DNA from 4 places in the Clostridium omnivorum genome. Region 3 is predicted to be linked to each of the others. Evidence: riboswitches for the same ligand, from Rfam matches in the RefSeq annotation. Region 3 holds a riboswitch; each other region holds the start of a gene.
What was found. A riboswitch is a leader RNA that binds a small molecule or an ion and turns the genes downstream of it on or off. The one in region 3 is predicted to bind lysine.

Region 1 (7,677 bases), 180 kb from region 3:
TTTATATTCTGCCCTTCTTATTATAGTTTCACAAAATTCCTCTATACTTCTAGGCTTATCACCCATTCTATAATGAATACCGAAGCCACCACCTAAGTCTAGCTCTTCAAGCTCTATCCCCAATTTATTTTTTATGCTGCTCATTAATGTAAGCATTACATCTGCAGCTTCTTCATAGGGCTCAAGTTCAAAAATCTGAGAACCTATATGGCAGTGAAGTCCTACTAAATTTATATTTGGAAGTGCTGCTGCCTTACGTACTGCCTCTAAAGCGTTGTCATTTAAGATAGTAAATCCAAACTTTGAATCTATCTGCCCTGTTTTAATATAATCATGGGTGTGAGCTTCAATGCCTGGGGTTATTCTAAGTAGAATACTCTGCACCTTATTATGTTTTTCTGCAACTTCGTTTATTCTCTCTATTTCATAAAAATTATCTACTACAAATCTACCTACTCCATATTTTACTCCCATGTCTATTTCATCAAGTGTCTTGTTATTTCCATGAAAATACACTCTCTCCAAAGGAAAAGAACTTTTAATTGCAGTATATAACTCTCCACCTGATACTACATCCAGGCATAAGCCTTCTTCATTTATAATTTGACACATAGCTATTGTAAGAAATGCCTTTCCTGCATAGGCAACTCTATTTCCCATTTCATTTACTTTAAACCCTTTAAAATATCTCTTACACTTATTTCTTATTAATGTTTCATCAATTACATATAGTGGAGTACCATATTGAGCTACTAAATCCACGGTATTTACCCCACCTATAAAAAGCTTATTATTAATAACTTCCGTTGTTCCAAAGAACTCCATATCCTTCACCACCTTAAAAGCTGAATTTTATAGTTCAAACTCTGATGCCATAATATTAATGGCTTTAAGCTTATCCTCTTGTCTAATTGCACAGGTTATCCTAATCTCTGAGGTAGTAATCATTTTAACTAATATATCATTTCTGCTAAAGAGCTTAAACATCTTAGCAGCAACTCCAGAGGTAGTTTTCATACCTATTCCCACTATAGAAAATTTAGTTATATCTTCATCAATTATTATATTTTTCCCTTCGGAGTACAGACTTACTATATCTAGGCACTCCTTCAAATCATCTTTAGGTATAGTAAAAGATATATTTACAGTACCATTCACTGGTGCAGTCTGGCTTATCATATCAATATTTATTCTCTTGCTTGCTACATCTTCAAATAAATTAGATAAAACATTTATATCATTAGAAATATTTTGTACTGTTATAGCCACATCTTCATCACTAGTTGCAAGTCCTGTTACTGGTTTACTTTCCATGTTCATATTCTTTACCTCCCTAATTACAGTTCCTTCTATATCACTATTACTTAATCCAACGTATATAGGAATACTATACTTTTGACCAAGCTCTATGGAACGAGAATGCATAACTTGCGCTCCAAGACTTGCTAGCTCCAGCATTTCCTCATAGTCAATTTCTTTAAGCTTCTTTGCTGCACTATATTTTCTAGGGTCAACGCTATAAATTCCGTCTACATCCGTATATATTTCACAGCTTCCATTTAGCTTTACAGCTATAGCAACAGCGGTAGTGTCAGAACCACCTCTTCCAAGTGTTGTAATATCACCCTCATCATTTATTCCTTGGAAACCAGCAACTATTACTATTTTCCCTTCTTGTAGCCTTTCTCGTATTTTAGTTCCATCAATATCGTCTATTAATGATTTCCCATATTGACCTGAGGTTTTAATTCCAATTTGATATGCTGAATAGCTGATGGCATCGTGTCCCATAGCTTTAAGCGCCATAGCCAGTAGCGAAGATGAAATCATCTCACCTGTAGATAAAAGAGCATCCAGTTCTCTTCTGTCAGGGTTATCTGTTACCTGCTTTGCAAGTGCAATTAATTCATCAGTAGTATCACCCATAGCTGATACTACTACCACCATGCTATTGCCTGCTTCATGCTTTTTTATAACGCTCTGTGCTACCTTTTTAATCTTTTCTATGGTTCCTACAGAACTCCCACCATATTTTTGAACAATTACAGACATTTCAATCTCCCCTTTTCATAAGTAATATTTAGCATTAATACGACCTTAGGCAGGGCATTTGAAATCTTATATGAATATTATTAAACCTATATAAAAAAACAAATGCAGCAAAGGAACACCTTTGCTGCATTAATAAAAAACTATGCAACTAGTGTTACCTTTGTAGCTCTCCACTTATACAGACTTTAATCCGTAATATCTAAGTGACAGCCCTGCATATATTATATGCAAAGCCAGAAATCTCCTTTGCCAAGTAAAATTTCTTCGGCCATAACTCCTTTTGCTCTCCTTCTTAGTGTGCCCACTCTTGAAAGCTACTATTAATTACAGCGCCTCTACCCTAGGTTACTCATATACCGTATTAAATTAAGCACAGTTTAACACAAAAGAAAACTAAATGCAACCCTCATAAAATTAGTCAAATAAATCCATTCCTATTTTCTTATAGAACTTGTAATCTATATCATGGCTTGTTTCCAAGTTATTTTCTTCTCTAAATTGAATAATACCAGCTTTCATTCCATCCCCGTAAACACCGTCAATACTACCTGAATAGTACCCTTTAGCTTTTAACAATCGTTGAACTTCTAACACATCAGCACCTCTGTCTCCAGGTTTTAAATATCTGTAGCCTCCATTATAGGCTCCATAGAGTTCACATTGAATAACCACTATGGTTCCAACATTTACGTATTTATATAGATCCTCTATATCATTATTGAACATTCTTATGCAGCCATGAGAAGCAGCAGAGCTTATAGAACCTGGTCTATTAGTACCATGAATTCCATATAGTCCCCAAGGTACATTTAAACCAAGCCATCTTGTACCAAAGCCTCCGCTCCATTCTGCTTTGCTTATAATAGTCCATGTACCAAGAGGTGAAGGGGTATCAACCTTCCCACAAGCTATACTATAGCTTTTTATAACCTGCTTAGTATTCTTATCAACAAGAAATAGCCTTTTTTCTCCTATCTCAATCACTATTTCATATTTGTTAGCAGCGTTATAATTATAATTTGAAGCCTTAACATTTATAGGAATTATAAAAAATAAAAGTGTATATAATAGCAAAATTAGAATAGTTTTTTGAAACTTTTTCAAATTCATGCCTCCTCCCAATTTCATGCAGCTCTAAAATATAGTCTTCTTTGCAGTAAATCAGCACATGAATTTAGTATATACCTCTACTCACTATTTAATTCTAATATTGAATGGAATATATTTCTTACATATCTGCTGTATAGATATAATTTTTTTCATGGTTACCAACTAAAATATGTTTCATATAATACAAATGAAGTAATATTTTAAGGAGACATATATTCATGTTTTATTGCCCATACTATAATTATTGTAAATCACTCTACAGAGAAGAAGCTGCTCCAGTTTCCTATGTGAGAGTGCTTCATGCAGCACCAGGTGCTCCTTCAGTTGATATTTACTTAAACAACAGATTAATAATTAGAAGATTATCCTATAAAGACTTTTCAGTTTATCTTCCTGTTAGTAATGGAAATTATAATATAAAGGTTTATCCTGCTGGAACAACCCAAAATCCTGTTATAGATACCAATTTAGAAATACCAGCTAAGGCCATATTCACTATTGCAGCTATTGGAACTCTTCCAAATCTCAGCCTGCAGCCTATATTAGAACCAATAATTCCAACTGAGCCTGGTAAAGTTTATATTAGATTTGTTCACTTATCACCAAATACCCCTAGTGTAAATTTAACCCTTAGTGATGGGACGGTATTATTTAAAAATCTACAGTACAAGGAAGTAGCTGACTATATTCGAGTTGACCCTGGCACCTATTCCTTTGAACTAAGACTTACTTCTAGTAATGAAAGAATACTTTATGTACCAAATCAGCATCTTAGACCTAATCGCATTTATACTTTCTATGCTGTAGGCCTTGCTGATAAAACACCTCCACTACAGGCTCTTATTCCTCTAGATGGTAATACTTATTTAAAAGTATAATGCTAAATTTTAAAAATCTTACCGCCACTTAGTCATAACATCATCTTATAAAACCCTGAATTTAGCTTCAGGGTTTTTTTATGCATATAAATCTTTAAAAATAAGAAAATAAGTATGGCAATATTGTTTACAGAGAGGAGATTAACTATGTGGACTGCCTTTATTAATATATTTCTTAGAACAATTGGTGCGTATTTGTTACTTTTACTGTTAACAAGACTCATGGGAAGAAAGCTTATTTCACAAATGACCTTCTTTGATTTTACTGTTGGTATCACAGCAGGCACTATAACAGGTGTAGTTGCCTTGGGAGACATAAATTCTTTTCCGTATTCTGCAGCAGCTTTAATTATTTTTGCACTGCTTGCTATAGCCTCTTCCTACCTTCATATAAAAAGCTTTAATGCAAGAAAGGTATTAAACTCTGAGCCTGTAGTACTTATTTCACAAGGTCAAATGGTTGAAGAAAATATGAAAAAGTGCCGAGTAACCATTAATGAACTTATGATGCTGCTAAGAGAAAAAAGCGTATTTAATGCAGCTGAAGTTGAATTTGCAATATTAGAAACTGATGGCATTCTCTCTGTGCTTCCAAAGTCTGAAAAACAACCTCTTACTCCTTCAGATATGAAAATAACAACATATTATAAAGGTTTGAGCAAGGACATTATTATAGATGGAAAGCTGATGAATGAAAATCTTGATGATACAAAGTTTACAGTGCAGTGGATAGAAGAACAGTTAAAAAAGCAAGGCATAATGAATATATCGGATGTTTTCTATGCTGGGCTTGATTCATCAAACAATTTATATGTGTCACTAAAGAGTTCAACTAATGAAAAACATGGCATGTACGGTATAGAATAGCTTAGGAGCTGATATTATGTTTGACAAAGTAGATATGAGACATATTATAGCAATAATATGGGTTGTGTGCTTTGCATTATTATGGATAGTATTTGCAAAGGCACTTCCATATAAAGCTATGAATAGTGATTTGACTACCTTAGAACAGAATATTAAGAATAAGAATTGGAAACAAGCGGATAGGAACATGAAAAGTTTAAAAGCCACCCATGATAAGTACAGAAAGATAATTCAAATGAACAATGCCACTGAAATATATACAAATTTTGAAGCTGTTTTTGGTCAGCTGGAAGTAACATTAGAAAATAAGCAGGACAGCGCTATTGAATATGTGGGGGCTCTAAAAGAATCACTTAAGCTTGTAGCCAAAGCCTTTTCAGGTCCTTAAAGGAGTGTAATTATGATTGATGTTTTATCCTACAGTGTGAGAGTTTTAATAGTTTACTTTTTTACTTATCTCTGTACTAGAGCTATGAGTAAAAAAGCCTTAGCAGAAATGACTGCCTATGAAATTGCTACCATTATGATTCTTGCAAATGTAGCTGCAGAACCATTAGTTGATAAGGTAATTGTTAAATCCGTTTATGGCTCTGGTGCATTGGTTATATTAATGGTCTTAACCTCCAGGCTTGCTCTTGTTAATAAACTTACACCAGCTTTAGAGCATACTGCTACCGTACTTATAAAAAACGGAGAAATAGATATGGATGCACTGAAGAAAGTCAGCATAAGCCTCAACCAGCTTCAAGGACTTCTAAGAGAAAAGGGTTATGACAATGTGGCAGAAGTAAATACAGCTATTCTTGAACCTCAAGGCACCATCTCTGTTTTTCCAAAGGCTGAGAACACACCTGTAACACTAAAGGATTTAAATATAAAGGTTCAAAATGAGCAGCTTACGCTTCCACTGGTTATGGACGGAAGTATAATCACTGAAAATCTAAGCCATATAAAAAAGGACGAGGCTTGGCTTATAAATAAGATTCATAGTCAGGGGATTAAAGATATTTACAATGAAGTAACTTTAGCTGAACTTGATTCAGCTTGGAATTTAAGTGTGTTTAAAAAAAAGCAGGACACTTAGTCCTGCTCTTATATGTTAATTTATTTAAGTATCTTTATTAAATTTTTCTCAATAGAACTATTAAACTTACCAGCTCTGTATTCCATTACTATTTCCTTTTGCTTATCTGGGCTTAAACCCATCATCATTTCCTTTATATCCTCAGGTACCTCTATATAAGCTCCCTTTGGCTCCATGTTTTCAGTAAAGCATAATACTGTAGGTATTCTTGCTGTACCAACCATTTCTTCTAAGGTTTCTTTATTGCCTTCACGCCCAAATATGAACATCTTTATATTTGGATTTAATTCTTCCATTCTTCTTACAAAAGGAAGAGTTACCACGCAATCAGGGCAAAAACCTTCTGAATACACCACCATATTTAATGGTTTGTCAATACTTTGAATATATTTCTTACCTTCTTCTGAAAGCTGTGTATTATCATAAGCTTTTAGCATAGCTTCCCTTTGTTCAGGTGTATTTTTTTCTAAATACTGCTGAAAACTTAGACCTTCATTTAAATTAATCATTATTACTCAGATCCTTTCAACTTATTTTGATACTATTAATTGTTTAGTATGCTCACCTTTAAATCTATACCAAACTGATAAACTTTTCAATATCCTCTTCAATAAGTTTTAGAGAAGATCTCCAAAAATCAACCTTGTGAATATCTATTCCCATCATAGCTGTAACCTCTGGAATGCTCATTTTGCCTGTCATAGCTAATAGCTTATCATAATCTTTAACAAATTCCTGGCCCCTTTTTACGTATTCAGCATATAGTCCTTTAGAAAATAGAAGTCCAAAAGCATATGGAAAGTTATAAAAGTTGCGCTCAGCATAGTAATAGTGAGGTTTATTAATCCACATGTAAGGATGTAGATAATTTTCATCTAGTGCCTCTCCATAAGCTTCTTTTTGAGCATTAATCATTATTTCCTTTAATTCCTTTACTGAAAGGGATGAGCTTTCCCTTCTTTTGAATAGCTCGCTCTCAAATAAAAATCTGCTGTAAATATCTACTATAACCTGACCTGCATCAGAAATACTCTCTTCAAGTACTGAATAAGCTTGTTCTTTAGTGGCAGTTTTTAGTACTGCATTTTTAACGATAGTTTCACAGAAAATAGAAGCTGTTTCAGCTATAGGCATAGTGTAATCACTATTTAAAATACTTTCATCCTTTAGGCAATTTCCATGATAACCATGCCCAAGCTCATGGGCAATAGTAACTACATCACTAAAGCTGCCTGAAAAATTGCATAATACTCTGCTCTCTCCTATTGAATGCAGATTGGAACAAAAGGCTCCCCCTCTTTTCCCTTCTCTTGGCTCAGCATCTATCCACCTTTTTTCAAAAGCATTATCTGCAAAGTCAGCTAATGCTTTGCTGAAGGTTCCAAAGTTCTTTACAATAAATTCTCTTGCTTCTTCATAGGTATAGCTCATATGGGCTTCCCCTGAAGGTGCAAATAAATCATAGAATGGCAGACCGTTTTTATGACCAAGTATCTCAGCCTTTTTTAAATAGAACCTTCTAAAGGCAGGGAAGCTCTCTCTCATAGCTGTAAACATTGCCTCAAGGCTCTCTGCATCAAGTCTAGAATTTATTAAGGTTTCTTCTAATACTGAATTATAACCTCTCATCTTGTTTACTGTAATAACTTCACCTTTAATTCCATTTAGGCAGGCTGCGGAGGATTC
Region 2 (7,677 bases), 330 kb from region 3:
TATAACACTTGTCATAGTTTGAATATGCCTCATACCTATAGCCTCAGCTGCTTCAAATTGTCCTTTATCGATTGAAACAATACCGCCACGAACAATTTCTGACATATACGCTCCAGTATTAATCGAAACAATAAAGAGTGCTGCATATACCTTGTTCATATCTATTCCGAAGGCTAAAGCTGATCCATAATAAATTACCATAGCTTGTACAATCATTGGTGTTCCTCGGAATATTTCTATATATATAGACAGAATAAGATTAACAAGCTTAAATATAATTTTTTTAACCCCTCGCTCAGGAAGAGGAATAGTACGTACTACTCCTACTAATAATCCTATGCAAGTACCTAATATAGTACCAATCAAAGAAATATATAGTGTCATTCCAGCTCCACGAAGGAACATTTGCCAGTTATTTTGTACAATTTTTACTACCCAATCAAAGCTCATCTTTATCCTCCTTAGTATGCAGCACTTAATTTAAATTAAACTATTTAGCTGCTGGCTGGTTCTTTATAGCATTATCCATTATAGCTTTACGGTCTTGTTCTGATATTCCGCTTAAGGTTTTATTAATTTTTGCTGTTAGATCACTGCCCTTTTTAACACCTACAGCAATTGCAGTATCATCATCGGAAGTAGTGAATCCAGTTTTAAATTCAACCATTTTAAAGGCTGAATTAGCAGTTTCAGCACTAACGCCTTCAGGACGCTCTGAAACATATCCATCTATCATTCCTGATTGAAGAGCAACTCTCATTGCTGGGAAGTTGTCCATTGCTGGCTGCTTAGCTACCCCTTGTATCTGATCTATTACTGAATAGTGGAAAGTATTTAATTGAGCAGTTACCTTTGCTCCCTTGAAATCCTGAATAGAAGTAGCTCCGTCATATTTTCCACCCTTTTTAACAACCATTACTAAATTTGATTTATAATAGTTATCTGAAAAATCAATTGTTGCTTTACGCTCTGCTGTTGGAGACATACCTGCTATAATTGCATCAATTTTTCCTGAAGTTAATGCAGGTACAAGACCATCCCATTCAGTTTTAACAACTACTAATTCTTTTCCTAAATCCTTAGCAATTTTCTTTGCTATTTCTATATCATATCCTCCTGCATACTCTGAGCTTCCCTCAATTTTAACTGCTCCATTGGAATCATCCTTTTGAGTCCAGTTGAAAGGTGCATATCCAGCTTCAAGACCTACTTTAAAAGTTCCACCCTTTACTTCTTTATTTGTACCATTGCCTTTTCCACATCCTGTAAACAGCATAACTGCTGATAAAAATACTGCTATTAATACTGATATTTTTCTATTCATAATTCTTATCTCCTTATTTTTTGAATTTTTAGATATTTTTTTGCGCAAAAAAGACCTGAGGCAAGCTCAGGTCGTAAATATACAAAGTTACTCCTAATCCCCCTTCTTTCCCAATATGAGATAGCACAACTCAATAAACCGGGCAGTCTATTGAGACAGTCCTGCAGTTCTTAACTGCAGACCCAGCATGTAATACTGAGAATATTACAAACTTCGGCGATATTTCCTTCTCCTTAGCATCTTAGCTTCTCATACTCCACTAAAGACTGTTAAACACCGCGCCTCTACCTCACTTGCAAAAGTGAGGTCTTATTAAATTATGTTTTTAGTCTACAACAGGATTTTACCTTTGTCAACCTTGTAATTTGTCTTTTTTACAAAAGTAAACAATTACATTAAAATTTTTTTAATATTTTTTGACTATTGTAATATAAATTACTCTCAATAAATGGTAGGTTAAGTATATCAAATTTGTATACTTCAAATTTGCAAAAATACACCCAAATTGTAGGTTTACAAAATATAACATTTCTATTATAGTAGGATATGTATTGATTAATACGGTAAAAAGGTGGGGTTACTTTGTACGTTAAGCAATTATCCAAAGGCGAAAAAGAAGCACTAAAACAAAGATTCAAAAAAATAAAAGAGCTGCAGGAAAAAGGTATATGTTTTTCCTGCTATAATTTCGAAACAGGAGATATTTTCCCTGATGATGGTTTAGTTTTTTATGAGGATGAGAAGGTAAGATGTTTATTTGAAAAATACCCAAAAGCAACTGGACATACGATTATAGTAGCAAAGGAACATTATGAAGATATTTCTGAAATGCCACTTGAATTAGGAATACATATATTAAAAATATCAGATGCAATAATTAAACTCCATAAAGAAGTTTTAGGTGCAGAAAAGGTATATATGTGCACAATATGCGACGGTAAAAGAAATCATTTGCATTTTCAGCTTTTGCCTAGACTAAAAGGCGATACCATAGGCTTTGGAAACTTTGCCAAAGAAGAAGGTCTTCTTATGGATTATGATGAAACAGTAGAAGTATATAAACAGAGATTAAAAGGATTTAAACTATAGGGCAGTATATTTAAAAAAGTCATTTACATGTGAAAAATACAACAAGCTTATTCTACTGCTCAATGCATTTAGCAGTAGAATAGCCTTTTAGTATTATAGTATTACTTTAAAAATTCAGTAACTAAATCAGTAAAAAGAATGCCCTCTAAATGGTCTATTTCATGACAAAAGCATTTTGCTAAATCTCCTGTACCTGTTAAAGTAATTTCCTCTCCGTTTTCATTTAGGGCCTGTATTGTTACCTTTGCAGGTCTAGTAAGCTTTCCCCAAGTGTTTGGAATACTTAAACAGCCTTCTACAACTTCTTGTGTTCCTTCTTGATTAATGATTCTTGGGTTTACTAATTTTATTAGTCCTTGTCCCATATCTATTACAACTAGCCTCTTCAATATGCCTACTTGTGGACCTGCTAGTCCTCCGCCATTTTCTGTATTATACATAGTATCAGCCATATCATTTAAAATCTGTCTTATCCTATCATCAACAACTTCCACTACTCTGCTCTTTTTTCTTAATATTTCATCATCCTGCAATCTTATTTGTCTCAATGCCATTTAAATTACACCTCTTCTTTATTTTATATATATTCAACATAATAAAAACAGCAATACTTTCTATAATTTTATTGCTGTTTTACGTTTTTTTAAACTATCGTAGAAATACAAATCTTCAAAAATAAAAATTATATCTACTTATCCAGTTTATGCTTTTCTAAAAACGGAGGAATACTCTCCGCGAAAAAGTCATTAAATATCTTAATAAAATTTTCCTGTTCTTCAGGCAAAACACTCAATGACTGCTGTATAGCTACTCCATCAAGGGCTGCAATCAATATTGAAATAACTGATCTTCTAAGCTTTTCATTTTCTACTCCAAAGGAACTATAATAAAGCTCTGCAGACTTTCTTATTATATTTTCATAATTTGTTTTGGACTTTTCCTTCATGTCGCCATTCTTTGAAAGTATATCACTCATAAGCATTATATGTAATTTTTGCTCTTCAATTTTTGACAAACGCTGTGCAACTTCACTTTTAATCTGTGCTTCAAGTTCTTCTTGAGTTTTGGTTTTAGCTTCCTTAACTTCGGTGATTTTATATATAAAATGCACTGAATGATTTATTACATCATATAGTAATTCTTCTTTATTTTTATAGTAATGATAAATTGTTCCTGTTGTCACTCCAGCCCTCTCAGCTATTTCACGTACTGTTGCTTCTTCAACGCTTTTTTCACTTACTACTTTTATAGCAGCTTCTATAACCTTATCCTTTTTTACATATGATTTTTTTACCATTTTACATTTCCTCGTACTTTTTAAAGAATTTTTAATACTAATTATTTTCCAATAAAGATTATAACACTTTTTATACTATAAAAAAACTATTGAGCATAAACTAGTTACTTTCTATATTCAAAGCCCTTTTCAGGTGCCCATTCACAACTTCCCCTCATATGATATCTGCAGTTGCAGCAACTATCACCATCCCCTAAGGTTTTAGTACGTTCAAAACCGCTGCCCATATAGTGTGAAAAAAGGTAGTCCATTCTACAAATAGCTGGGTACATGCCAAGAGCATCAAAGTCTTTACTTAGCTTTAGCATTGCACATTCTGTTATATCAATTTCAAATGTATTATCATCTATCTCCCTATACGCAATTTTCCAATCATAGGGGTGAAGCTTATTTTCCTTCATCCTTTGCTCATGCCTTGCTGCACTTCTACGAAACCCGCCTAAGTATGCTTCAACTGACATAGACAGAACCCAGCTTGGGATTATCGTAACTAAGCATTCATTCATTTTCCATATTTCTTTGCACGCCTCATCACTGCTTAATCCAAGTTCCATAAAGCTTTTATACCAAGATATATAAGCAGGGCAAAATTCATAGTTAAAGGCAAATATGCTGTTGCCTATATCTGGAACCTTAGGTAAAATGCTATTCAATATTCTCATAGACTTTTGCTTAAAATCTTTCCAAAATGCTTCTCCATATTTATTAACAATATACTTTTTTGACCTATGCATAGTAACCATATATACTAACCTTTTAAGGTTCATTGATTGCCACCCCCTAATATAAATATCCTACCTAAAACTTAGGAAAAATCTTTTCTTTATAGATTTTCATTCAGGCTTTCCTCTAGCACTAAATTAGAAGATATATCAGTATATTTTACCATAATTATACATGTGTTACAAACTATATAATAGCAATAGAGGCAGTTACTCAGAACTGCCCCAATTAGTACTTATCCATTGTAAATTCATCTAAAAGCTTACCATCAAATCCAATTGCTGACACTTTTAATCCACTGTTCTCAATATCCACAGCTACAAAATGATATTTAGCTTTAGGACCTTCTATAACTCCCTTTTTATCCTTGTATTTATCTTTAAGCTTCTCTCCTGCTCCTCCGGTTATTATCTGATAAACGCTTCCACATTTTCTTCTTGAATAATTATGCTCATGGCCTGAAAATACTATATCTACATTGCAATTCTCAACTATGTTCCAAAAGGCATCCCTATCCCTTTGATTTAAATCAAGACAGTGTCCCATATGAGCTCCTGTTGGAAATGCAGGAGAGTGAACAAAAACTATTTTATTCTTCATTGGCTTTGAAGCTGTATCCTGAAGCCAGTTCAGCTGTCTCTCTCCAATCCTGTTTAATTCTCCATAGTGAAAGGAATTAAGTACTATAAATCTTGTGTTTCCATAATCTGAGTAATACACAGTATTGTTGTAACCCTGAAGGCAATTATGTGGGAGCACATCATTATAAATACTCTTAAATATTTTTTCATAGCTGTCATCTGCAGGCTCATTATTCACTTCATGATTTCCTATCACAGGGAGCAGAGCTATGCCAGGATAACATATATCTATTAAAGCTCTCAGTCTTTGAAGCTGCTCCATATATATATCCATGTCGCTGCTGCCTCCTACATTGTCTCCTCCGAGCATAATAAAATCAGGCTCTGGCCTAAGTCTCTTGCTCTCCTTTAGTAACCTTGACAGTACCTTCTCATTTATACCATTTTCTTTCCCTTTAGAATCACTGAAAATTAAAAATCTCATTATTTCACCACCAAAAATACTAATAGTAAGGAATCCATCTATATAAACATCTGGTTTGCGCACCAGCACCAAGCACCAAGGCTCCAGAATTTACAAGAAACCTTTGAAGTTCTAATGAATTAAGATATGGCTCTCCAATAATACAGTGCTTTTCATCTCTAATCTTGTTGGTATGAAAGTCTGAGCCTCCAGTATAAAAAGAAAATTTATTTAATGCTGTTTCTATAAAAAATTTAGTTGAATCCTCGCTACTAAGGCAGTATCTTGCTTCTATTCCGTCAAAGGGCATAGCTAAAAGCTCTGGCAAGTTTTTTTCTGAAATGCGAACAGGATGAGCAAGCACCACAGCAGCTCCAAATAGCCTTAAAAAATGGATTCCTTCGTAAACTGAAAGATGATTATTACTGTTTCTGCCTCTAAGGCTACCAATGATTTTTCTAGCTTCCACAGCCTTATGATTTTTTACAAGTGTTATAATCTGCTGAAAATTATAGCTTTCATAGCTCCTATCCCTAAAATATCCTAACACATGAATGCTTTCACCGTTATACCTAGTAGATAGCTCAACAGCAGGAATTACTGAGATACCATACTTATTGCCTGCTTCTGCAGCTTCATTTATGGCTGATACTGAATTGTGATCCGCGATAGCAATAGTATCAACCTGTCTGTCTTTTGCTAGTAAAATTATTTCTTCTGGGCTTAGTGCACCATCCGATGCAGTGGAATGTATATGAAGATCCCCTTTTGAAAACATCTCTACCTCCTGCGCTTATCTTGGCAAGCAGCACTTAAAAATGTTACTTTAGCTCATTTTTTTATAATTAATTCTTGTATATTTTCTCCAAACCTCATAAAGGTCCGATCTGTTACTTTTCAAAAAATCAAAAAGCTCCTCTTTATATCCAGCTTTTTCAATGCCACTAATAAGAAGACTTGGAATTTCTGCTTCCTTTTTCATTGCTTTTGCAGTATCTATAAGCTTAAGTTCACCCTCCGGAGTTACAAAAACATGAAATATTGCCGCATCTAATCTAGTATAGCCCACCTTAAACATAGCCTCGTAAAGTCCTATAAGCTTAAATATAAGCTCAGGAGTAAGTTTATGACTTAATAAATATTCATTAAGTTCGGTTCCCTCTATGCACTCCCTTACAATATAGTCCTCTCCAAAGTGATAAAGTACGGGAAAATGCGTGTCTCCTTGGGCTATTATTAATGTTTTAAGCTCCTCTTTGCACTGTTTTTTGCTCTTAAAAATCTTTAAGCACCTTTTATTGTCTATCCTATATACCTTACCTTGAGTACCCGCACCTAGCAGTTCCAGCTTATTTATATTTAAGTCATTATAATATTTAGTAATACCCATCACCCACTTAATAACATAATCATAATTATAGTATATGGACTGAAATATAGTATTGGAACTTTTCACATAGTAACATTTACACACAATTAAATTTTCTCTTGTTTGCTATATTATAAAGAATTTTAACAAATAAAAAAGCTAATATTTATCTCAGTTTGAGAAAATATTAGCTTATATTTAATGCTAGATGAATTATTTACTTTATAGCTTTAAAATTCCTTTTTATAATTCTCTTTTCATTATACATTTTCGAATCAGCTGAATTAATAATCTCGTCAATGTACTCATTAGAATTAAATTTAAACTCTTCTATACCGTGGCTTATACTTATTATATATTTTCGATTGTCTTCCTGGTTAATTCTAGTAAATTCATCATTAATTCTACTCCAAATTCTTTCTGATTGCTCAATATCAGAATTAACAAATATTATTAAGAATTCATCTCCACCAAGCCTTATTATAAAATCTGATTCCCTTATATGCTTTTTAATTACACTGACTATTGAGGATATAAGCTCGTCTCCAGTTACATGACCTAGATTATCATTTACTTCCTTTAAACCATTAATATCACAAAAACAAATACTTATAGCCCCTTTATCCCTTGCAAAATCCTGATATATTTTATTCAAAATTTCAAAGCCAGCTCTTCTATTAAGAGCTCCTGTCATTGAATCATACTCTGAAAAATATTTTATTCTCTCTTTTGAAAGCTTATTTATTGCCATTAAAAGAGCAATAACTGCTGCTAAAATAGCTATAAAAATAAAAATTGGTATATTATTTTTTAAAATGTATTTAGTATTTG
Region 3 (7,677 bases):
ATGGAAGACTTTCCTTTATACATGAGAACTATGATGCAGTAAGGGCTGTTCCATATGACACTCCAGTTATTGGATATGATAATAATTCAGTCAACACTTTAAGGCTTTGGAGTGCCGAACCAATTGACACAGAATTTGACCTTTTCTCCTTTAGCAAGGGAGAATATTCTAAAGCTAGCTCATATAAGGCTTCTGTTGAATCCATATCACAAGTTTTATATCCTGATGACAGCTACATAGAAGGCAGACTTTTAAGATTAAAACAGCAGTACTTTTTTGTAAGTGCTGGTTTGCAGAGTATTGTAAGGAGATTTAAGAAAACTGGTCACTCAATTAAGGAATTAAATGATTTTGCAGCAATTCACATAAACGATACCCATCCAGCAGTAGCTGTACCAGAGCTTATGAGAATACTAATAGATGAGGAAAAGCTGTCTTGGGACGAAGCCTGGAAAATAACTACAAGTACAATTGCATATACAAATCATACAATACTTGCTGAAGCCCTTGAAAAATGGCCAGTAGATATGTTTAAAAAGCTTCTACCTAGAGTTTTTATGATAATTGAAGAAATAAACAAAAGATTTTGTGAAGAAGTATTGGATAGATACCATGGTGATTGGAACAAAATTAATGAAATGGCTATTATAAAAGATAATCAAATTAGAATGGCCTATCTTGCAATTGTAGGAAGCCATTCAGTAAATGGAGTTGCTAAGCTTCACACAGAAATATTAAAGAAACAAGAACTCTCAAGTTTCTATAATTATTCTCCTTATAAATTTAATAATAAAACTAATGGAATTACTCATAGAAGATGGCTGCTTCAGGCAAACCCTGAGCTTGCTAATTTAATAACTGAAACTATAGGTGATTCTTGGATAAAAAGTCCAAATAATCTATCATCTCTTCTCCCCTATAAAGATGATAGTGCCTTTAGAGATAAAGTTGCCAAGGTCAAACTAAATAATAAAATTGAGATTTCTAATGATATCTATAAAAAATATGGCATTAAAGTTGACCCTTATTCTATTTTTGATGTTCAAGTTAAAAGACTTCATGCCTATAAAAGACAAATACTTAATGTATTTAACATCCTTGACTTATATAATAGATTAAAACAGAATCCAAATTTAGATATAGTACCAAGAACCTTCTTCTTTGCAGCAAAAGCTTCTCCTAGTTATCATTTAGCTAAGCAGACAATAAAACTAATTAACAGCATAGCTTTCATGGTTAATAACGATGCTCAATTAAACAATAAAATTAAGGTAGTTTTTCTAGAAAATTATAGAGTTTCCTTAGCTGAAAGGATTATTCCTGCCTCTGATGTGAGTGAACAAATTTCAACTGCTACTAAAGAGGCTTCAGGTACTGGTAATATGAAGTTTATGATGAATGGAGCTGTAACCATAGCCACTTTGGATGGCGCAAATATTGAAATTAAAGATGCTGTTGGTGATGAGAATATTGTAATCTTTGGATTAAAGGATTACGAAGTCCTGGATTACTACAAACATGGAGGATACTCTTCTAGAGAAATCTTTAATAATGATAGAAGAATCAACTGCATAATAAATCAAATTATGAATGGATCTCTTGGGGTTGCTGGTTCTGAATTTAATATGCTCTATGACAATTTAATTTACAACAACGACGAATATTTTGTACTTAAAGATTTTGACTCCTATGTAAAAGCTCAGAATCAAATAGACAGCTACTATAAACAAAAGGATAAATGGCAGCAAATGTGTATAGCAAACATCGCTAAATCGGGTATCTTCTCCAGTGATAACACTATACGTGAATATTCAAAGGAGATTTGGAATACTCAGGAAATAATTCTATAATAAAAGGACTATCTCACAAAAAATGAGGTAGTCCTTTTTAACAATTTATTCAAAATTACTATTAAGCAATCTTATCAAAATTTCTTATTGAATCACATCTCTCTTTATTCTTTAAGGTCATATAAATATAGAATGGTACCCCAGCTAGCATTAGAAGGAATCCATACATTACTGTTTCTGCACCTGAACCATAGATTGTCCAGCATGCATATAGAAATCCTACAAGTGGTATAAAAGAATTCTTTATAAAATTCCACAAGTTGAAATTCTTTTCCTTTTTAACTATTAGTATCATATCTGCTGCCGAAGTCATTGCATATATTGGCAAGAAAGATAGTGTTGCTAATAGTATTATAAAGTTAAAAGCTGCATTTGTGGTTTTATTATAGTTCAATAATAAAAGTACATTAACTAATACAGATCCTATAATTATAGCTACATAAGGTGTATTATATTTTGGATGAACCTTTGCAAAGAATTCAGGGAACATTCCATCCTTTCCTGCTGCATATGCTACACGAGCTGTAGATAGAAGCCATCCAACTGTAGTTCCTAGAATACTGATTACAGCACCAATAGTTATAAAGTTTGTAATTCCAGAACCAAAATATTGAGATAAAATATCTGCTAATGGTGCGCTGCTCTTAGCAAGTGCTCCATTTGGCATTGCACCCATTGCAAAGAAATTAATTGCCATATACATAACAGCAACAATTATGATTCCGATGATAGTACTCTTTGCTACGTTCTTTTCAGGATTCTTAATTTCACCTGCTGCTATAGATGCGCTTTCAAGACCAACAAATGCCCAAAGTGTTGAAGTAGCAGCACTTGGCATTGTGCCTAGTCCTTTTTCAGCAGGGAATAGTGGTAATAAGTTTGATACATTGAAGTGTAGTGCAGCTACAATTATAAATAATAAAAATAGTCCTAATTCAAAGAATGTTATTGTTGTCTGAATCTTACCTGCTTTTCTAACTCCAAATATGTTTATTATAGTGAATATCCATAGTACTATTGACGCAAATAAAAATGCTCCTAATTGGCTATTTCCTATGGCAGGTATTAGCTTTCCTGCATAACTAGATACTGCTATTACTACTGCAGCATTACCTATCCATGATCCATTCCAATATAACCATGCACTCATAAAACCCATGAAATCTCCGAAGGCAAGCTTTGAGTATTCATAAGGTCCTCCAGTCTTTGGTACCTTTGTTCCTAGTCTAGCAAAGGATAATGCTAAAAATATTGACCCAAGCGCTGTAACTATCCATGCAAACATAGTTGCTCCTGGTCCTGACTTGTCCGCCAAAGTTGCAGGCAACATAAATATACCCGATCCCATCATATTTCCAGCTACTAGAGCTGTGGCAATTACAAGCCCTATATCCTTCTTTAATTTTGTATTTTGTTCCATAGTTACGTCCTCCTTATCAGTTTTTTCCGATAAGTAAATTACCAGCGAGAGTATAAAAAAGCCTTGAGCGCGTACACTCAAGGCTTTAAATCGCATTAAAAACAAACGACCTAAATCTATTTGAATGATAGCTCTCCACAAGAAAACTTGTGACAGTTATGCACATATTCTATGCAAAACCAGCTATACAGTATTAAAGCATTTACTGTACGCTTCGGCGATATTTCCTTTCCTGCTGCTTCAACGCGCTTAACTTCACAACAGTACTAATAAGTATCGCACCTCTACCTTGGTTATTTACTCATTCTTTTCGTTTATTATTATGCACTAGAACTTTAGTTTAGTCAAGGGTTAATTAAATATTTATGCATAAAACAGAAAATCATGTATTTTTTATACATTTCTTAGCATATGTATCAATATAAAAATTATTTTATACATTCACATACTTCTAATATTTTATAGTATAATTATCATAACATAGTTTAAATACATAAAAAGGAATTATACTTTATAAGCTTTAAATATAGGTAAAAATATAATGTTATTAATTTTTTGGGGGGTAAAATACAATGGTAAGTAATTCTGTCATCTATATGATGGCCTTTGCAGCTATCTTTTCCTTGCTATTTCCAATTGGTTTATTTATCTTTTTCAAATTAAAAGATAAGATATCCGTTAAACCAGTTATACTTGGCGTACTAACCTTTATAGTTTTTTCACAAATCTTAGAAAAACTCATGCATGTGTTTGTAATGAATAACAATTTGATAACTGCGCCTCTACTATTTGCTATTTATGGCGCATTAGCTGCTGGTGTTTTTGAAGAGGTTGGAAGATATATTATAATGAAACTATTTATGAAGAAAGAAACAGAGTGGAAGGATGGTATAGCATTTGGAATTGGTCACGGAGGTATAGAGGCCATATTACTGGCATGCTTTGGTAACTTAACTTATATTTTTTATGCAAAACTCATCAACGCTGGGCTTTTTGAAAAAACATTGAGTGGTAAAGCACCTGCAGCAACAATTGCTGCAATAAAAAGCTCTCTCATAAGCGCCACTCCTGCTTTAACTTCTTTAGGTGCATTTGAAAGATTGTTTGCTATAATAGCTCACTTAGGTTTTTCTTTAATAGTGATCTATTCAGTAAAGTCTAAAAAGCCTATATATCTATTAATTGCAATTATAGCACATGCAGTAATGGACTTCCCGGCGGGCCTTGCTCAAGTACATATACTTAATAATATATGGTTTGTTGAAGGCTTCTTTGCAATATTCTCTATAGCAATGCTTATATTTATTGTAAAGTCCAAAGAGATTTTTAAGAATTTAAACACTTAAAATAAATAATAACAAAAACTAAGACACAGTATAATTAGTGCTTAAATACTAATTATACTGTGTCTATATTTATACATTATGTTTCTAGGTGCTTGCAGTGCTTGCTTATATACTTTCCGTCAATATAATATATTTCTGGTTTATCCACAATAAACTCTAATATATACAATTCTTTTCTTAATTCCTCTAAGGTTAAATCTTTAAACTTTTCTAAAAGTTCCTCTTCAGTTACTCTACATTTACTGTGAATAAAATTAGATATATCTTCTCTATAAAAGGAATCCATAAAACCCCCTCCTTATTATTTATATTCTCATAGAGGGGATTTTGGAACATTAATTAAAATTTTTTTACATCCAATCTTTGCATCCGCAGTAATAACTATCTGCATTTTGTTGTGGCTGATATGCAAAATATGGTAGATCTACACTGCTTTCAGTAGTGTTATCACAATAAATACACTGAGCTTGTCGTCCTTCCCATCTTGGATGAAAAACTTGGTTATATCCATCATGAGAACCAGTACAAAGTGCACAAATTGGATTATTGTTTTCATCATAGGAGCTTGCTGTATGACCACATTGCATATAATATTGTGTCATTTTCCTTTCTCCTTTCAGTGGAAATATTGTGCAAACTGTAAGCACCCTATTGATATTATTTGTGAAAACAAAGTAATTTAATCATATTCTTTTACATAATAATTATTTTAAATAAAAAAATAATCCCATTGACGAAATCAAAAGGATTACTTTTCACATTTATCTATGCACTTTAAAACAAAATTAATTCTCTGCTTTAATACTTTGTATACATCTTCACATTTATCATTTATATCATATACCATATGTTCTGTATCTTTTAGCTTAGAAATCTTCGGAGTGGTCACATAGGATACTGCCAATTTTGAGGTTGTACTCGATAGATTTAAAGAAGTAGTGCTTAGATCAAGTAAGACATTCAATAGAGGAAATACATATACATCCATATAATCCTTTTCTGCAGGATTTAATGGAAGCTTTATAATATCTTCCTTTATAGTATTAAGATTTTCAAGAAGATTGGCAGCACTACTTATATTATCATTTATTGTATTCTGACTTGGTTGTGCTTGCTGAGCTTGTTGTGTTTGATTAGCAGTACTAGCTTTCTCGATGGGTACACTTTCCTGTGGTTGCTTTTTACCCTGATTTATTTGTTTCACACTCTCTTCAATTATAAATGGTTCCTGAAACTCACTTTCAGCATCACTACGGTTTATATCATCATTAGCACAGTTTTCATTGGGCCTAGTATTTGAAGCATCATTACTGCACAAATTATCTTTATCAATATTATCCATATTCCTTTTCCCCATCTTTTCCTCCAAACCTATTTCTTATATATAATATTAAAATTAATATAAGAAATATGTTATTTCAAGAAATATGTTTTCTTTTAGCTTTTATCTTTTGTGTTTTTTGCATAAAATTTAAATATATATAGCCATACAAAAGCACTAGAATTGCCATGATAAGTGGAAAAATCACATTAAAACTTTGTGGTAAAACTAAAAACCTTTTTGTTAAATTATCTTCTAAGATCATATTAAAAGAAGTATGAGCTAATATTGCTCCACCCACATAAATAACTATAGGATGCCTTTTCATTAGATTTGCCACAAACTGACTTCCAAAGAATATTATAGGTACATTAAGCAATATACCAAATACTATAAGTAATACATTTCCATTAGCAGCTCCAGCTATAGCTAGCACATTATCTAGGCTCATACTTATATCTGCTATTATAATAACCTTAACTGCATCCCAAAATCTACTTGCGGAATCAACCTCACTTCTGTGCAAGGGCTCCTCCTGAGGTTTTATGAAATCCCAAGTAATTTTAACAAGCAGCAGACCACCAAGTAATTTTATCGGAATCCACTGTATATTTAAAATTAGAGTAATAGCGCATGCAAAAATAATTCTTAGCAGTATAGCCCCCATAATTCCAAAAAAACTTGCCTTTTTAGCAAATTTATCAGAAAGATTTCTAGTTGCTAAAGCAATTACTCCGATATTATCCCCACACAAAGTAAGATCTAGCAGTGTTATTTGAAGAGCACCTATGATGAATGCAGCTAAATTATCCATTTTCCCCCACCTTTACTATACTCTTATAAGCTTAAACGCATCTAACTATGATTATTTTATCTTTTTTTAACAAACCTGTCCAGCTTTATTACCATCATTAACCATAGAGTAAAACCTTCCTGCGTTATTCATTATATGTGAGTAATCTATTACATATTATTTATATTCCAAAATTATTAAAATTTTACACAAAGTGTTTAAATGTGCAAAAAAATGAGATATGATATTATTAAGTCACTGATAAAACATTAACATAATTCATTAATTTGAGATTTTTGTTAAGACTTTCTTAAGATTTTATTGTACTTTTTCTTAAGGATTGTGTAATACAATTATTACATAATCAGTTAATTAATAAAGGGGATGTTTTTAGTGAGAAATCAAAAATCAACTGCAATGTTTTTTTCAATTTTACCAGGGGCTGGACATATGTACTTGGGGCTTCAAAAACAGGGAATCCAAATAATGGCGCTTTTCTTTTTAACTATTTTTTTAAATGATTGGCTACACATAGGATTCTTTGGGATTATTATACCAATCATATGGTTTTATGCAATGTTTGACGTAAGAGAAAAGGCAAAATCTGAAATACCGCCTGAAGATAAAGATCTTGATATTATAACTTGGCTTAACTCTAAAAGTAATTCGTCGCAAAATACTAGCAAATTTTTAGGAATCATTTTAATTGCTGTTGGATGTATAGCTTTAATTGATAAAATTGTATTTCCTATTCTTGACACATTAATAAGCTGGAACGTAAGAAATTATCTTCAAACAGGTTTAGTTTCATTAATCTTTGTTGCTTTAGGGATTAAATTATTACTAGGAAGTAAAAAATATTAATAATTATGTAAATAGGGGGTTAAAGAATGAGAAGATGGAGAGTAGGTACCCTTACTCTGGGACTTTTACTTATAGTTCTTGGT
Region 4 (7,677 bases), 1.2 Mb from region 3:
CAACCTTCATTTCTTCATTGATTTCTCTAGCTCTTACATCTAGAGCTCCTCTGAATATTCCAGGGAAAGCAAGTACGTTGTTTACTTGATTTGGGAAGTCAGATCTTCCTGTACCAATAACTCTTGCTCCTGCCTTCTTAGCATCTTCAGGGAATATTTCTGGTGTTGGGTTAGCCATAGCAAAGATTATAGCATCTTTATTCATAGCTTTAACCATTTCCTCAGTTACTGTACCAGGAGCTGAAACTCCTATAAATACATCTGCACCCTTCAGCGCATCAGCAAGAGAGCCGGCAGTTTTATTTAAGTTTGTTATTTTTGCAATTTCTTCCTTTGATACATCAAGACCGCCGCGGCCTTCATATATAGCACCTTTTCTATCGCACATAGTAATATCTTTTACACCTGAGGATAGAAGAAGCTTTGTTATAGCAACTCCAGCAGCACCTGCTCCGTTTGTTACAATCTTTAAGTCTTCAAGCTTTTTGTTAACAATCTTTAGTGCGTTTATAAGACCAGCTAAAGTAACAACAGCTGTACCGTGTTGATCATCATGGAATACAGGTATATCAAGTCTTTCTTTTAATTTTCTTTCAATTTCAAAGCATCTTGGTGCTGATATATCTTCTAGGTTTATTCCACCAAGACCTGGGGCAATTCTAACTACTGTTTCAACTATTTCATCTGCATCCTTTGTATCAAGAACTATAGGAAATGCATCTACATCTCCAAAAGTTTTGAATAGTACAGATTTTCCTTCCATTACTGGAAGTGAGCCTAATGGACCGATATCTCCAAGTCCTAATACTGCAGTTCCATCAGATACTACTGCAATTGTGTTCCATTTTCTAGTATAAACATAAGCTAAATCAGGATTTTTTTCAATTTCAAGACAAGGTTGAGCAACTCCAGGAGTATAAGCCAAACTTAAGTCTTGTGAAGTATTTACTGGTACTCTTGATACTATTTCTAACTTACCTCTTTTTTCTTCGTGGAATTTTAAAGATTCTTCGTATATAGTCATACTTATCATCCCTTCTTATGTATATTATTTTTTAGGAAAGTGGTAGTTATTCATCCAAGTTCCTTTTTAATCTTCGTATTTTTAATACCATCCTTATTATAACCTTATTGTTAATAATGAGTCAATTCAATAAACGGATTATTAAAGCCTCATAATGACAAAATGAATGAAAAATCAACGTGAATATATAGAAAAGGCGGAATATATGTAATTTAATAAATTTTCAGTATATATTGACAACATAGTATAGTTAGAATATAATAAAGTTAGGATTTATTAGAAAAAAATCACATATAATACATAAATAGAGGCGCAAGCAAATGTGTAGTTCTTAGGTGTTAAGAAGAAGAACCTTTAAGACTAAGAGCGAAGGATTTGTCTGCCGAAAGAACAGGTTTGTTCTTGAACCTGCTCTTGGGGATAAAGGAAACTACCCTTATCCTTGCCATGAAAATTCATTCATGGAGAGCTATTTATGTGATGAGAATAAAGATTTTCATTGCATGAATGGCTATCAAATGAATGATGGCTCTTTCAAACGTGTCCAATTAAGCACTGAAAACCTTTCAGTGCTTTTTTATTTTGCATAAGCTTATGCAAGATAAAATATAAAAAATATTAAATATGCAAGGGGGAGAGGATTTGAAAGCACTAATTAGAATGAGAATGAGCGCACATGATGCTCACTATGGTGGTAACTTAGTTGATGGCGCAAGAATGCTTCAACTATTTGGAGATGTAGCCACAGAGTTACTTATAAGAAATGATGGAGATGAAGGGCTTTTTAGAGCTTATGACAATGTAGAATTTTTAGCTCCAGTATTTGCAGGTGACTACATAGAAGCAGATGGTGAAATTGTTGAGTGTGGTAATAGCTCAAGAAAAATGGTTTTTGAAGCTAGAAAGGTTATTATTCCTAGACCTGATATCAATGATTCAGCTTGTGATGTACTAGAAACACCAATAGTAGTTTGCAGAGCCAGTGGAACTTGCGTAGTACCAAAGGATAAGCAAAGAAAGTAAAAACTATAGGAAATGGGGGAATTTCATGGATAAGCTAATAATAACAGCAGCTATATGTGGTGCAGAAGTTACAAAGGAACACAATCCGGCTGTACCATATACTGTAGAAGAAATAGGCAGAGAAGCAGAAGCCGCTTACAGAGCAGGTGCAAGTATTATACACCTTCATGTAAGACAAGATGATGGTACTCCAACTCAAGATAAAGAAAGATTTAGACTTTGTATAGAAGAGATAAAAAGAAGATGCCCTGATGTTATAATTCAACCTTCTACAGGTGGAGCAGTGGGAATGAGCAACGAGGAAAGACTTCAGCCAATATATTTACACCCTGAAATGGCTACTCTTGATTGCGGGACTTGTAACTTTGGAGGAGACGAAATATTTGTAAACACAGAAAATGCTATTAAAGAATTTGGCCAAAAGATGATTGAACTTGGGATAAAGCCTGAAGTAGAAGTATTTGACAAAGGAATGATAGACTCAGCAATAAGACTTCAAAAGAAGGGTTTTATAAAAGCACCAATGCATTTTAACTTCGTAATGGGAGTTAATGGAGGAATCAGTGCAACACTAAGAGATTTTGACTTCTTAATGGGGAGTATACCTGAAGGAAGTACCTTTACCGTATCGGGAATAGGAAGAAATCAATTTCAAGTTGCAGCCATGTCTATAGTGTCCGGTGGGCATGTTAGAGTAGGATTTGAAGACAACGTTTACATTTCTAAAGGTGTTCCTGCAAAGTCAAATGGAGAGATGGTAGAAAAGGTAGTAAGACTTGCTAAGGAGCTTGGAAGAGAAATAGCAACTCCAGCAGAAGCTAGAGAAATATTAGGTCTTAAAAAATAAATATGTGGGTGAAATTATATTAGGGGGTTGGGGTAAATGAATAAGGTAGTAATGCCAGAGGAGCTAAAGCCCTTATTTAAGGATGGAATGACTATAATGATAGGTGGCTTTTTAGGCTGTGGTACTCCTCATAAAATAATCGATTTGCTTATAGCAATGAACGTTAAGGATTTAACAATTATTGCCAATGATACAAGTTATGTTGATAAGGGCATAGGTAGACTTGTTGTTAACAAACAAGTTAAAAAAGTTATAGCATCCCATATAGGAACAAATTCAGAAACTGGAAGACTTATGAATGAGGGCTTAATGGAGGTTGAATTAGTTCCACAGGGAACCTTAATTGAAAGAATTAGAGCAGGCGGCTCTGGACTTGGAGGGGTTTTGACTCCAACAGGGGTTGGAACTGTGGTAGAGGAAGGAAAGCAAAAGCTGACTATAAATGGCAAAGAATATCTGTTAGAGCTTCCTTTAAGGGCTGATTTATCTATAATCAAAGGAACTATTGTAGACGACTTTGGAAATGTATTTTACAAGGGAACTACAAGAAACTTTAATCCTATAATTGCAATGGCTGGAGATAAGGTTGTAGTGGAAGCTGAAAAGCTTGTAAAAGCTGGTGAGCTAAACCCAGACTATGTTATAACTCCAGGAGTATTAGTTGATTATATCATAGAGGGGATTGATTAATATGATTACAGATAGCAAGCTTGCAAAGCAAATTATAGCAAAAAGAGTTGCTCAAGAACTAAGAGATGGCCAGCTAGTAAACCTAGGAATAGGACTCCCAACTATGGTTGCAAATTATGTACCAGAAGGAATGTCTGTTACCTTTCAATCGGAAAATGGGATGGTAGGAATGGGACCTGCAAGTGAGGCAGGAGAAGAGGATGTTGATATAACAAACGCTGGGGGACAGTATGTAACAATTCTACCCCACGGAGCTTACTTTGACAGCTCAGTATCCTTTGCACTTATTAGAGGAGGACACGTTGACATTACTGTGCTTGGTGCTTTAGAAGTAGACCAAGAAGGAAATCTGGCAAACTGGATTATACCAGGAAAGATGGTACCTGGAATGGGTGGAGCAATGGATTTAGTTACTGGAGCTAAAAGGGTAATAGTAGCTATGCAGCATACAGGAAAGGGAGAACCAAAAATTCTTAAAAAGTGTAAACTGCCGCTAACTGCAAAGGCAGAGGTAGATTTAATAGTTACAGAGCTTTGCGTTCTTGAGGTTACTAAGGAAGGCTTAGTGCTAAGAGAAATAAACAAAGACACTACAATTGATGAAGTTAAATCAGTGACAGAAGCTGATTTGATTATACCAGAACAAATTAAAGTTATGGATGTATAAAAAATAAAGGATGATGGGGAGGATTTTATTATGAAAAAAGGATGTAAATATGGTACACACAGAGTAATTGAACCACAAGGAGTTCTAACTCAAGCAGCTCAAAAAATATCAAACGATATGGAGATCTACAGCAATGAAATATTAGTAGATGTTCAATCACTTAATATTGACTCAGCTAGCTTTACTCAACTTAAAAAGACTGCAGATGGAGATATAGAAAAAATTAAGTCACAAATACTAGAAATAGTTGGTGAAAGAGGAAAGATGCAAAATCCTGTAACAGGATCAGGCGGAATGTTCATAGGAACAATAGCTAAAATAGGAGAGGACCTAAAGGATAGAGACCTTAAGGTTGGAGACAAAATAGCTTCTCTAGTTTCACTTTCCTTAACTCCATTAAAGATAGACGAAATAGTAGATGTTAAGACTAACATAGACAGAGTAGATATAAAAGGTCAAGCTATACTATTTGAAAGTGGAATATATGCTAAGCTTCCAAGTGATATGACTGAAAACCTAGCATTAGCAGCTCTAGATGTAGCAGGAGCACCAGCTCAAACAGCTAAGCTTGTTAAGCCAGGACAAAGCGTATTAATTCTTGGTGCAGCAGGAAAATCAGGTATGTTATGCTGCTACGAAGCAATGAAGAGAGTAGGACCAACTGGAAAAGTTATAGGACTAGTAAGAAAACAAGAACAAGCAGCTAAGCTTAAAGAACTTGGACTATGTCATGAAGTTATTCTAGCAGATGCTCAAAGACCAGTTGAGGTTTTAAATAAGACACTAGAAGCTAATAATGGAAAAGAAGTTGATATCTCTATTAGCTGCGTTAACATCCAAAATACAGAAATGGCTTGCATACTTCCAGTTAAGGATGATGGTACAGTTTACTTCTTCTCAATGGCTACTAGCTTCACAAAGGCAGCCCTTGGAGCAGAAGGTGTTGGTAAGGATGTAAATATGATAATAGGTAATGGTTATACAAAAGATCATGCTGAAATTACTCTTTCAGAATTAAGAGAAAATGAAAAGCTTAGAAAAGTTTTTGAAGAATTATATGTTTAATAATTATATGTTTAATTGATTTGAGAAATGGGATTTAATTAATGTTTATCCATGGAGGCAGAAGGAAGTATAATCCTTCTGTGCAAAGTGGAATACAGGGGGTTCAAAAATGAAAGTTAATAGAAGATTCGAGCTGTTCAAGGATGTGCCTGATGAGCAGTGGAATGACTGGAAGTGGCAAGTAAGGAATAGAATAGAGACAGTTGAAGATTTGAAAAAGTATATTCCACTTACCAAGGAGGAAGAGGAGGGTGTAGTTAAGTGCCTTCAAAGCTTAAGAATGGCTATAACTCCATATTATCTATCACTTATAGATATTAACGATCCTCATGATCCAGTGAGAAAACAAGCAATACCAACGGCGCTAGAGCTGCACAAGTCTAGCTGTGAGGCAGCTGACCCACTACATGAGGATGGGGATTCTCCTGTACCTGGGTTAACTCACAGATATCCTGATAGGGCATTACTTCTTGTTACTGATCAATGTTCTATGTATTGCAGACATTGCACAAGAAGAAGATTTGCAGGACAGCATGATTCATCACTTCCAATGAAACAAATAGATAATGCTATAGATTATATAGCTAAGACTCCAGTTATAAGAGATGTTTTGATTTCCGGAGGAGATCCACTTCTTTTATCAGATGATAAGCTAGAGTATATAATTAAAAGACTTAGAGAAATTCCACACGTGGAAATAGTAAGAATAGGTTCAAGAACTCCTGTAGTTATGCCTCAAAGAATAACTGAGGACTTAGTTAACATGCTTAAGAAGTATCATCCAATTTGGCTTAATACTCACTTCAACCATACAAACGAAATAACAGAGGACTCGAAAAGAGCTTGTGAGTTGTTAGCTAATGCTGGAATACCTCTTGGAAACCAGTCAGTTTTACTAAGGGGAGTAAACGACTGTGTGCATGTAATGAAAAAGCTAGTAAATGAACTAGTAAAAATAAGAGTAAGACCTTATTACATTTATCAATGTGACCTTTCTATGGGACTAAGCCACTTTAGAACACCTGTAGCAAAGGGAATTGAAATAATAGAAGGTCTAAGAGGACATACTTCAGGCTTCTGCGTACCAACCTTTGTAGTTGATGCACCTGGAGGTGGCGGTAAAACTCCAGTTATGCCGAACTATGTTATATCACAAGGAGCAAACAAAATAATATTAAGAAACTTTGAAGGAGTAATAACGACTTATTCAGAGCCAGAAAACTATACTCCTGGATGTAACTGTGAGGTTTGCAGAGGGGAAGTAAGTGTTAAAAAAGTAGGAGTTTCAGGACTTTTAAATGGTCAACAATTGTCACTGGAACCAGAAGGACTAGAGAGAAAACAAAGAGAAAAGTCCAAACACCAAGTTGCTTCGGTGTAAGCATTTATTAGGGGATATTTTATTTTGATTGGTGGGTTCAGTTAATATATATAAAGAGGTAAAACATATGGCAAAGATAGATATATTAGATAAAATAAGGCCATATAAAACAGTATCCATAATTGGAATGGATAAAAATGTAGGTAAGACTACTGTTCTTAATTATATTTTAAAAGAGGCCAGGGGAAAGCTTTCTCTTGGTCTCACCTCCATTGGTAGAGATGGTGAGGATAAGGACAGAGTTACCTTAACAAAAAAGCCTAAGATTTATGTGGAAAGAGGTACATTAATTGCCACGGCAAAACAATGCCTTTTTAGCAGTGATATTACAAAAGAGATAATAAATAGCACTGGGATACACACTCCTATGGGAGAAGTAATTATTGCAAAAGCACTTAGTGATGGCTACGTAGAACTGGGAGGGCCTTCTATAAATGCTTATATGCAGTCTATATGTGCTGAGCTTCTAGATTATAGAGTAGACTTAGTACTGGTTGATGGAGCATTAAGCAGAAAGACCTCTGCATCACCAGCTATTACGGAAGCGGCAATTCTTTCTACAGGAGCTTCCTTAGGCAGAGATATAAATAAAGTAGTAGAGATGACGAGCTATACAGTAAAATTGCTGTCGATTGAACAGGAATTGAACAAGGATGTTCTAAGTTTATATGAGAATAGTTTAAGAAATGCAAGAGTAGGGATTATTTATAGAGGTGGAGACATAGAAAGTCTAGATGTAATGACTTCCTTAGAGGCTTCCAAGGAAATTGTTCAAAAGCTTAATGGGAATGTTAGCCACGTAGTTATCAGGGGGATAGTTACTGATAGCATCTTAGAGGACATAATGAATTCAACAGATAGATATAAAGGAGTGACCTTTCTAGTAGAGGATGGCACAAAACTATTTATAAAGCAAGAAACACTATATAAATTTCAAGGTCAAGGAGCTATTATCAAGGCTTTTGACGGGATAAATTTGA

Region 1: another riboswitch for lysine. It lies ahead of bsdE14_RS14235 (aspartate kinase); the one in region 3 lies ahead of bsdE14_RS15145 (APC family permease).
Region 2: another riboswitch for lysine. It lies ahead of bsdE14_RS16650 (transporter substrate-binding domain-containing protein); the one in region 3 lies ahead of bsdE14_RS15145 (APC family permease).
Region 4: another riboswitch for lysine. It lies ahead of kal (3-aminobutyryl-CoA ammonia lyase); the one in region 3 lies ahead of bsdE14_RS15145 (APC family permease).

The regions. Positions count from the first base shown of each region.
Region 1 covers NZ_BRXR01000001.1:3,024,699-3,032,375, reverse strand. The annotation lists gene lysA (diaminopimelate decarboxylase) at 1-825, opposite strand, end outside; gene bsdE14_RS14235 (aspartate kinase) at 853-2,052, opposite strand; lysine riboswitch at 2,208-2,398, opposite strand; gene bsdE14_RS14230 (L,D-transpeptidase family protein) at 2,467-3,162, opposite strand; gene bsdE14_RS14225 (DUF4397 domain-containing protein) at 3,381-4,040, shown strand; gene bsdE14_RS14220 (YetF domain-containing protein) at 4,188-4,907, shown strand; gene bsdE14_RS14215 (DUF4363 family protein) at 4,924-5,295, shown strand; gene bsdE14_RS14210 (DUF421 domain-containing protein) at 5,308-5,991, shown strand; gene bsdE14_RS14205 (thioredoxin family protein) at 6,012-6,500, opposite strand; gene bsdE14_RS14200 (M3 family oligoendopeptidase) at 6,565-7,677, opposite strand, start outside.
Region 2 covers NZ_BRXR01000001.1:3,530,423-3,538,099, reverse strand. The annotation lists gene bsdE14_RS16655 (amino acid ABC transporter permease) at 1-450, opposite strand, end outside; gene bsdE14_RS16650 (transporter substrate-binding domain-containing protein) at 491-1,324, opposite strand; lysine riboswitch at 1,438-1,619, opposite strand; gene bsdE14_RS16645 (HIT family protein) at 1,907-2,413, shown strand; gene def (peptide deformylase) at 2,515-2,967, opposite strand; gene bsdE14_RS16635 (TetR/AcrR family transcriptional regulator) at 3,102-3,710, opposite strand; gene bsdE14_RS16630 (L-2-amino-thiazoline-4-carboxylic acid hydrolase) at 3,815-4,477, opposite strand; gene bsdE14_RS16625 (metallophosphoesterase family protein) at 4,662-5,498, opposite strand; gene bsdE14_RS16620 (PHP domain-containing protein) at 5,518-6,255, opposite strand; gene bsdE14_RS16615 (serine/threonine-protein kinase) at 6,304-6,867, opposite strand; gene bsdE14_RS16610 (sensor domain-containing diguanylate cyclase) at 7,064-7,677, opposite strand, start outside.
Region 3 covers NZ_BRXR01000001.1:3,201,088-3,208,764, reverse strand. The annotation lists gene bsdE14_RS15150 (glycogen/starch/alpha-glucan phosphorylase) at 1-1,850, shown strand, start outside; gene bsdE14_RS15145 (APC family permease) at 1,912-3,270, opposite strand; lysine riboswitch at 3,391-3,565, opposite strand; gene bsdE14_RS15140 (YhfC family intramembrane metalloprotease) at 3,843-4,616, shown strand; gene bsdE14_RS15135 (hypothetical protein) at 4,693-4,902, opposite strand; gene bsdE14_RS15130 (hypothetical protein) at 4,967-5,218, opposite strand; gene bsdE14_RS15125 (hypothetical protein) at 5,365-5,973, opposite strand; gene bsdE14_RS15120 (TerC family protein) at 6,035-6,751, opposite strand; gene bsdE14_RS15115 (hypothetical protein) at 7,124-7,594, shown strand; gene bsdE14_RS15110 (DUF4097 family beta strand repeat-containing protein) at 7,621-7,677, shown strand, end outside.
Region 4 covers NZ_BRXR01000001.1:1,977,685-1,985,361, reverse strand. The annotation lists gene bsdE14_RS09425 (NAD(P)-dependent malic enzyme) at 1-1,024, opposite strand, end outside; lysine riboswitch at 1,322-1,504, shown strand; gene kal (3-aminobutyryl-CoA ammonia lyase) at 1,667-2,047, shown strand; gene kce (3-keto-5-aminohexanoate cleavage enzyme) at 2,073-2,894, shown strand; gene atoD (acetate CoA-transferase subunit alpha) at 2,931-3,584, shown strand; gene bsdE14_RS09405 (CoA transferase subunit B) at 3,586-4,251, shown strand; gene kdd (L-erythro-3,5-diaminohexanoate dehydrogenase) at 4,282-5,316, shown strand; gene kamA (lysine 2,3-aminomutase) at 5,426-6,697, shown strand; gene kamB (lysine 5,6-aminomutase reactivase subunit KamB) at 6,765-7,677, shown strand, end outside.